2 regions of the Paenibacillus motobuensis genome follow, and region 2 is predicted to be linked to the other one. Evidence: riboswitches for the same ligand, from Rfam matches in the RefSeq annotation. Region 2 holds a riboswitch; the other holds the start of a gene.
What was found. A riboswitch is a leader RNA that binds a small molecule or an ion and turns the genes downstream of it on or off. The one in region 2 is predicted to bind cyclic di-GMP.
Positions count from the first base shown of each region.

Region 1: linked by a shared signal. The riboswitch ahead of ABD014_RS17060 (S-layer homology domain-containing protein) and the one ahead of ABD014_RS22265 (methyl-accepting chemotaxis protein) in region 2 are both predicted to bind cyclic di-GMP.

Region 1 covers NZ_BAAACX010000015.1:238,207-242,177, forward strand. The annotation lists gene ABD014_RS17050 (FAD:protein FMN transferase) at 1-1,060, shown strand, start outside; gene ABD014_RS17055 (Bax inhibitor-1/YccA family protein) at 1,193-1,933, shown strand; cyclic di-GMP riboswitch class I at 2,076-2,178, shown strand; gene ABD014_RS17060 (S-layer homology domain-containing protein) at 2,413-3,971, shown strand, end outside.
Region 2 covers NZ_BAAACX010000025.1:24,819-28,789, forward strand. The annotation lists gene ABD014_RS22260 (non-ribosomal peptide synthetase family protein) at 1-842, opposite strand, end outside; gene ABD014_RS22265 (methyl-accepting chemotaxis protein) at 906-2,657, opposite strand; cyclic di-GMP riboswitch class I at 2,815-2,903, opposite strand; gene spoIIE (stage II sporulation protein E) at 3,089-3,971, opposite strand, start outside.

The DNA of each region.
Region 1 (3,971 bases), on a different contig from region 2:
GGCCTTGTTGTTGGCTGGTTGCACAGCCAAGGCTGATCAATTGGAAGTGGTATATCCCAAATACAGTGACAGTTTCTTCGATGCTTTCGATACGATGACCCAGGTTGTAGCGTACACAGAGAGTGAGGAGCAATTCCAGCAATACGTCGAACAAATCCATAAGCGGTTCTTGGAGCTGCACCGGTTATATGATATCTACAACAACTATGAAGGTCTGAACAATGTGAAGACGATAAATGACCAAGCCGGGATTGAACCTGTTAAGGTCAGCCGGGAGATCATCGACTTAATCCAGTTCTCCAAGCAGTGGTACGACAAGGTTGGTGAGACCAATATAGCAATGGGGTCGGTTCTCGAGTTGTGGCATGACTATCGAGAAGCGGGTATTGCCAACCCGGATCAGGCTAAGCTGCCGCCGATGGAGGAGCTAAAGAAGGCTGCGGAGCATATTGACTTCAGCAAAGTTATTATCGATGAAGCGAATAGCACAGTCTATTTGGCAGATGCAAAAATGTCTCTGGATGTCGGTGCTGTGGCCAAGGGGTTCGCGACTGAATTGGTTGTCAAGGAAATGAAAGCGCAGGGGATGAACTCCTTCATGATCAGCGCTGGTGGGAATATCCGCTCCGTGGGAAAACCGCTGGATGGGATACGGCAGCGCTGGGGCGTCGGTATCCAGAATCCGAATAAATTCATCGCGATGGAAGAGGATAATCTGCTGGATACGGTATTTATCCGCGATGCTTCTGTCGTCAGCAGTGGGGATTACCAGCGTTATTACTCGGTAGATGGCGTGAAGTACCACCATTTGATTGATCCGAAGACTTTGATGCCGGGAAATTATTATCGGGCGGTGACGGTCGTTACCGAAGATTCCGGTCTGGCGGATTTTTTGTCGACGGTTGTATTCTTGCTGCCATATGAACAGAGCGCTGCTCTTGTGAAGAAGCTGGATGGAGTCGAGGTGCTCTGGGTGATGCCCGACGGTACTGTGAAGGCAACGAAAGGCATGCAGAAGATCATGAAAGGCCATGGAGCGACAGGGGCGAGAGCGTCATAGCTCGAATCGGTGGAGTCCGGTAGATGGTTTGCTTATGTATGACTATATTTTTCAAAATTGCAGGGATTTTGTGGGACTAGTTTGAGTATTATGGTAATATATAAGCAAATTCATAGATGAGGTGATTGATTCTTGATAGGTCGTAGCGGTAACCCCACTCTAAATGACAAGACTTTTGAAAGAGCCGGTCAGTTTAGTGATTTGGACCGGATGACAATTGGAGGCACAGTGAATAAGGCGTTTATTACGCTCATTATTTTGCTGGCAAGTGCCTTCAGTACATGGATGATGTTCTTCGACGGGAAGAATGTAGTTCCTTTTGCCATCGGCGGAGCTGTTGCCGGGCTTATTATTGCGATAATCCTTGCTTTTAAACCAGCGATTTCTCCCTATTTAGTACCGATTTACGCACTTTGTGAAGGCTTTTTCCTTGGAGCCATTTCAGCTACATACGAGACTTTATACTATGGAATCACTTTACAGGCAGCCTTGCTGACAATGGGTGTCTTTCTCGCTCTGCTGCTTGCATACAAGACAAGAATTATTAAAGCGACAGAGAATTTCAAACTCGGTGTATTCGCGGCAACCGGCGGCGTAGCACTGCTCTATCTGCTAAGCATTGTATTACGGTGGTTCGGTATTCAAATTCCTTATTTGCATGACAGTACGCCAATCGGTATCGGAATTTCCGTCGTCATCGTAATCATTGCTGCACTGAATCTGGTGCTGGACTTTGACTTTATCGAGAACGGCGCACAGAATGGGGCTCCGAAGTATATGGAATGGTATGGAGCCTTCGGTCTAATGGTAACGCTTGTCTGGCTGTATCTTGAGTTGCTTCGTCTGATCGCCAAGATTTGGAGCCGTGATTAGACAAAACTAGTGGTGTGTGTTCGACAAAACTAGTATTATTTTACCTTTTTTAGCGATTGACTCCAGTTCTAAATGTGAAATATATTAATGTCACACAGAGGTCGTTGTTCTTCATCTAGAGAACAAGGGCCTCTTTTTATATTTCATATCTAGGCACACTAATCGAAAGGTTAGGTCGCAAAGCTCTGGAGTCTAATGGTTCTGATCAGAATACTGATCCGGCTAATGACAGTCCGGCTGCATTCACAATGCTTATTGTAGATGCAGCCGGATTTTTTTGTTTTCTTCCTGGTTGCGAAGTCATTCCCAGTGAATTGCCTTCGTAAGATAAGTATTAGTGCCTGAAAAGAGGGGGGGATTAATGCAAGAAAAGTAGCCTGGGAGTGAAGATAACAAAATGAGGAGGAGCTATGAAAAGCGGATTTCGATTAATTGTTACTTGGTTGTGTATGATCTCCCTTATATTAGGGATGCCCTCTATGGCGTTGGGGGCCGGTGGTAGTAACAGTGATCCGGAGTGGCCGGCCCAAGGGTCGATCCGGCTGAACAAGACGGCAACCCCTACAGGTAACTTCGGAGAATGGCAGGTAACGCTGACTGTGGAGGGCAAGCAGTTGAAGACTAGCACAGACATTGTGCTTGTCATCGACAAATCGGGCAGTATGAACGATGGGAAGCGTCTGGCAAATGCCAAAGAAGCGGCCAAGAGCTTCGCGGATTCACTGCTAACGAGTGATTCGGGTGTACGTTTGGCGGCGGTATCGTTTAATAATGCGGCTTCTGATCCACCAGTGTATGGCTTTGCAGATGCATCTAAGAAGGATGACTTCAAGAAAGCCATTGATAAAATCAGTGCAACTGGCGGAACAAATATTCAAGCCGGAATTAAAGCTGCTGATGATCTATTGAAAAATAGTCAGGCTGATAAGAAGTATATCGTGCTGCTGAGCGATGGGGAGCCAACCTATAGTTATAAGGGGACGGCTGCTAAGAGTTATAACGACTGGCCTAATAACAAATACAACTTCACAATTACTGATTTTGACTTCACATCTTTAAAAGGAACTGGAAACAGTTTTTCCCTATCCAGCTATAATATTGGTACCTACAAGGTCACGGATAATGGACTTCCGACCATTTCCCATGCCAAATTGCTGCACGATAAGGGTATTGGTATTTATAGCATTGGCCTGGAAGTAGGCAACAACAGCAATGCTGTGTATGTACTCAACAACAGTCAGAATCGAGGCTACTATTCAGCGAACAGCGATGAGCTGAAGAAGGTATTTGCCGAGATATCCAGCGATATTAAATTTGCTGCCAAAGATGCGGTTGTGACAGATCCGATGGGCGAGAAGTTCAATCTGCAGCCGGGTGCGCTGGAGGGCAAGGACTACGAAGCGTCCCAAGGCGAGGTAGTATGGAACCCGGCGACGGAGACATTCCAGTGGAATGTCGGTACGGTCTCTGAGGACAAACCGGCGACATTAACTTATGTTGTCGTGATCGATCCAACTTCGAACCCGGTATCGGATACGTTGTATCCGACGAACGGAGAGACGACGATTGATTACACAAATGTGTATGGTCAGACGCATGTTGTGAAGGAATTTACTGTACCTGAAGTGAAGATAGGTCAGGTGAAGATCCTTGTTAAGGGCTACGCGGTGAATCTGGAAGGGAAGCCAGTAGATGAAGCTGGCAATGTAGTGGATAGTCCAGATCTAGCTAAAGAGCTTTACTCCGGGTACTATTCCGTCGATGGCAAGGACACATTCCCGGTCGGAGGTGAACCGGTTTCCGTACCGGCCAACCCAGTAGACGGATACAGCCTCAGGGTTGGGGATGATCCGACAAGCGTTACTTTAAAAGCGGCAGCAGAAAATATCGTACTGTTCGGCTACGCGAAGGTGATCGAGAAGCAGGTGACAGTAAAATATGTGAATCGCGATTCGAACAAGGAGATTGCTGATCCGGATGTGATTGAGAAGGCTATTGTCGGCGAGAAGATTAAGCTCGAAGCGAAGCAAATTCCGGG
Region 2 (3,971 bases):
AGTCCTTGCTCAATTAGCGCATGGGCAACCTGATTGGATAACCGGTCCAACTCAGCATAGGTCAACTTCCACTCAGCCGACGACAGCGCAATTCGGTCTGGGAAACTCTCGACAGTCCTGCAGAGCATCGATGTAATCGTCAGCTCTACTCCCCAATTTCTAGCGGTATCATTAAGCTTCTCATAAGCCAGTACATCCTCATCGGTCATGATGGAAATGTCGCCCAGAACAATATCCGGACGATCCAATACCGCCTGAGCAATACATTGAAAATGTCTCGCGAACTTGTTAATCGTACTCTCTTTGAACAGGTGGCTCGAATAGGTGATCTCAGCTACCCACTTTTCCTCCTCTGTCCGCACATACCAGTTAAGACGACTGGCTTCATAAGCGGCGTTTCGTCCATAGATGGTCTGCACTACAGGAGACTGCGAAACCAGTTTCTCAATCTCCTGAATAGGCAAGCTGGCTTCATTGGATAGAACAAGCCGCTCCGCTATAGCTGATAGCAACTGGCTGAATGGAATCCCAGCCTCAGTATGAATCCGTATTGGAAGGATTCGGCCATCCGTGGCTTGTATTCCAACAATTTGATCCTGTTCACCGCTCATACGATATAGGAAGACATAATAACAAGCGATTAGCCAAGTCTGAATATCAGTTTCCTGGACCGTCTGTCTCTTGAATGATGAACTAATATTCAATTCATAGGTCATACTCTTGGACTCGCTGGCCATTGCTAAATCTGGGTAGTCAGTATGGATATGAAATCCGGATAATGGCGGCTGAAGCTCTCTTAGCCAATATTCCCGGGCTTTCTTATTCATCAGTAGGGTACTCACAAATGTTCAGCTCCTATTCTCTCTCTCTATTTAGGGGTGTTCGATAAGTCTCCCCTTGAATAATTACAGCTTCAATCCCTCTACTAGTTTCTCTAACTTTCCAGAGATTTGATTCAAGTGCTCGGCAGAACTCATAATATTGTCGGAAGAAGCCCTCTGCTCCATGGCACTCTCCTTGATTCGTTCGGAGATAACCGCATTTCTCTCTGCATATTCGGCAATCTGCTTAATGGTCGCCGTAATCTGCTCTGTCTCAGCTACCATCTCCTCGGTAGCCGCAGATACCTCCTGAATTTGACTGGTCACGGAATCTGTACCATCTAGTATCGTAGCGAAGAGCTCTCCTGTCTCTCGAACGACCTGGATACCGGTAGCAACATTCCGTTCTCCTTCGCCAATTGCGGCGACGGCTGTGCTTGTCTCTTTCTGGATATAGTGAACCAGATCAGCGATCTGCTCTGCTGACTTGGCAGACTCCTCAGCCAGCTTCTTCACCTGGTTAGCTACAACTGCAAAGCCTCGTCCTTCCTCGCCTGCTCTGGCCGCCTCAATGCTGGCATTTAACGACAATAGATGAGTCTGTTCGGCGATTTGTGTAATCACCTGTACGATCTCCTCAATTTGCCCGGAACGTCTTTGCAGTTGTTCAATCGATACGACCGATTGCTGCACGGATTGCTGGATGGAATCCATCTGCTTAATAACCCCACTGATATTATCCCGTCCAATCTCAGACTTGTCCTTCATCTGCATCGATGCATCAGACAACGCTGAAGTGCTGCTAGCAATCGTTCCTACGCCTGAATTGATCTCTTCCAGTGAAGTAACACTCTCGGAGATCGACTTGCTCTGCTGCGAGGCCTTCTCTGAGATTTCTTCAATATTATCGCTGATCGCCATAGAGCTCTCATGATTCGTCTCCAGTGTCTCGAACAGAATCTTCGACTGATCGGCCGATTGAATAGAGACCGTCTTGATCGTCGCTACCAGTTCATTCATATTGCGAACCGTTGCATTAAACTTCTCATTCACCTGACCCAGTTCGCTCTCATCCGTCTTCAACTGTACGCTGAAATCGCCTTTGCTAAGCTTATCCAATGCGGACATAAGATCCTTCACGGGTGCAAAAGTCCTCCGGGTCGTGAAATATTGAGACGATAAAATAACGATCAGAATGGCAATAAGCGCGAGAACCGTATATTTCAGCAAATCGGTTTGACCGGTCATAATTAGACTGGCATCGAAATCCATGCCTATGTATGAGAATATTTCACCATTCTTGTCCTGAACCGGATAGAGTACCGTCAACCAAACACCGTAATCGTCCTTATAAGGCTTTGTGAACGTAATTTTCTTTGTCTTCAGCATTTCCTCGACGCCCTTCACATGGTAAGCAGGCTGTCCAAGCATATCGCCCAGGAACAAGCCCTCACCCTCGAACATATCAAGGATTGCCGTCGGAAAAGCGATCATCTGGGTACTATCGTTCTCTACCTTCGCTCCAAAAATATAACCTTGTGCAACATCGGGGTGAGTCGCTGACAAGTCATCAAATACCTTCGTCAGCTTCTTCTGAAGCTCCGAATTGCGATCCGTGTCTGTCACCGCCGCTTTGGCTTCTTCCGGAGTGATCCTGTCCTTCCAGGCCTCCATGACCTTCTGTGAGTTGTCCTCCAACTGATTAGTTAATACGGCACCTTGAATATAGTAGCTGGCAGCAATCAAGATAACACCGGTCATCAGAATAGAGACACTCGTTAACAACATATTTTTCGTGACAATGCTCAAACGGTTAAAAAAACCAAAAATCTTCATATTCAGTCTCCTTTTCGTTCCAGATAGTGACTTGGAATTAAGTATAATTCCTTTCAATAAATTGCTTTTTTTTACATTCTCCCTTCAATAAGCAGATCCACCCAAAATTTAGGCAAAAAAAAAGATAACCGCATAGCAAACACTATAGGTTACCTCTTTTAGCAACTGGCTGACATACCCCCATAAGGAGAATTAGTCCCTATAGCTTTGCGTCACTACCTTTCGATAGCTTTGCCCAAACATGTATAAAATTAGTTCGATGGATGGATCTATCTAACAAATTTCGACAACACGACATGATAATCTTACTATGATTTTCAAAACATTCCCATGATAAATAATACCATAATTGTGTACGTTATATGAATTTTACCATCTTTTGATTCGCTACTTAAGTCCTATCCTGCTAATAAATGACTGCTTATCACGTGTCAGCTTACAGTCCGCGGTCGCTCCAGCCTTGATATTCCTGGAATATGCAGGGTCGCCCACTCGGGCAACAAATGGTCAATTTTAGCTACTACAACTGTCATATCATCATGGATCGTATTTTTCTGATAGCGGATCACTGTCTCCAACAGACAGTCGGCGATTTCCTGCGGGTCATCCGCATGAATCTCCGAGATCATCCGTTTGATCCACAGTTCCTTATTCACAGCATAACCGGGAGCATCATACACTCCGTCCGTCATCATAATCAAAATGTCGCCGGGAAGCAGCTGCACCGTAACCAGATCAATCTCAATATCCTGAATGATCCCAATCGGCAGATTGCTAGCCGTAATCGGTATAACCTCATTCCCTCGTTTGATAAAGCTCGGCGATGAACCAATCTTGAGGAACGTCGTCTGCGCGGAGAACTCATCGATCAGAGCCATATCAACCGTAGCATATACTTCATCCGGCGAACGAAGCATGAGAATCGAATTGACCGATTTCACCGCTAATTTCTCATCCATACCAGATTGAAGCAGCTGTTCAAGAATGCCAAGCGCTGTGCTGCTCTCCAGCCGGGCCCGCTCACCATTGCCCATCCCGTCGCTGATGGCAACAGCATAGGTTCCATTTCCAAGCTCCATTGCACTAAAGCTGTCCCCGGATAACAAGTCTCCGCCCTTAGCAGCTCCGGCGACTCCTGTCGTCACTTCGAAGGTCTTGGCCGAACCGAAAGTTACGGTCGCTAGTCCGTCTCTGCCTGTAGGCATATTCTCCCGGACTACCGTAATATGCTCGTCCACAATGTCGGATAATAGCGGCGCTATAATCTTCCGACACTCATCGAACCCGCGAGTATACGCATGGACAATTTCAATC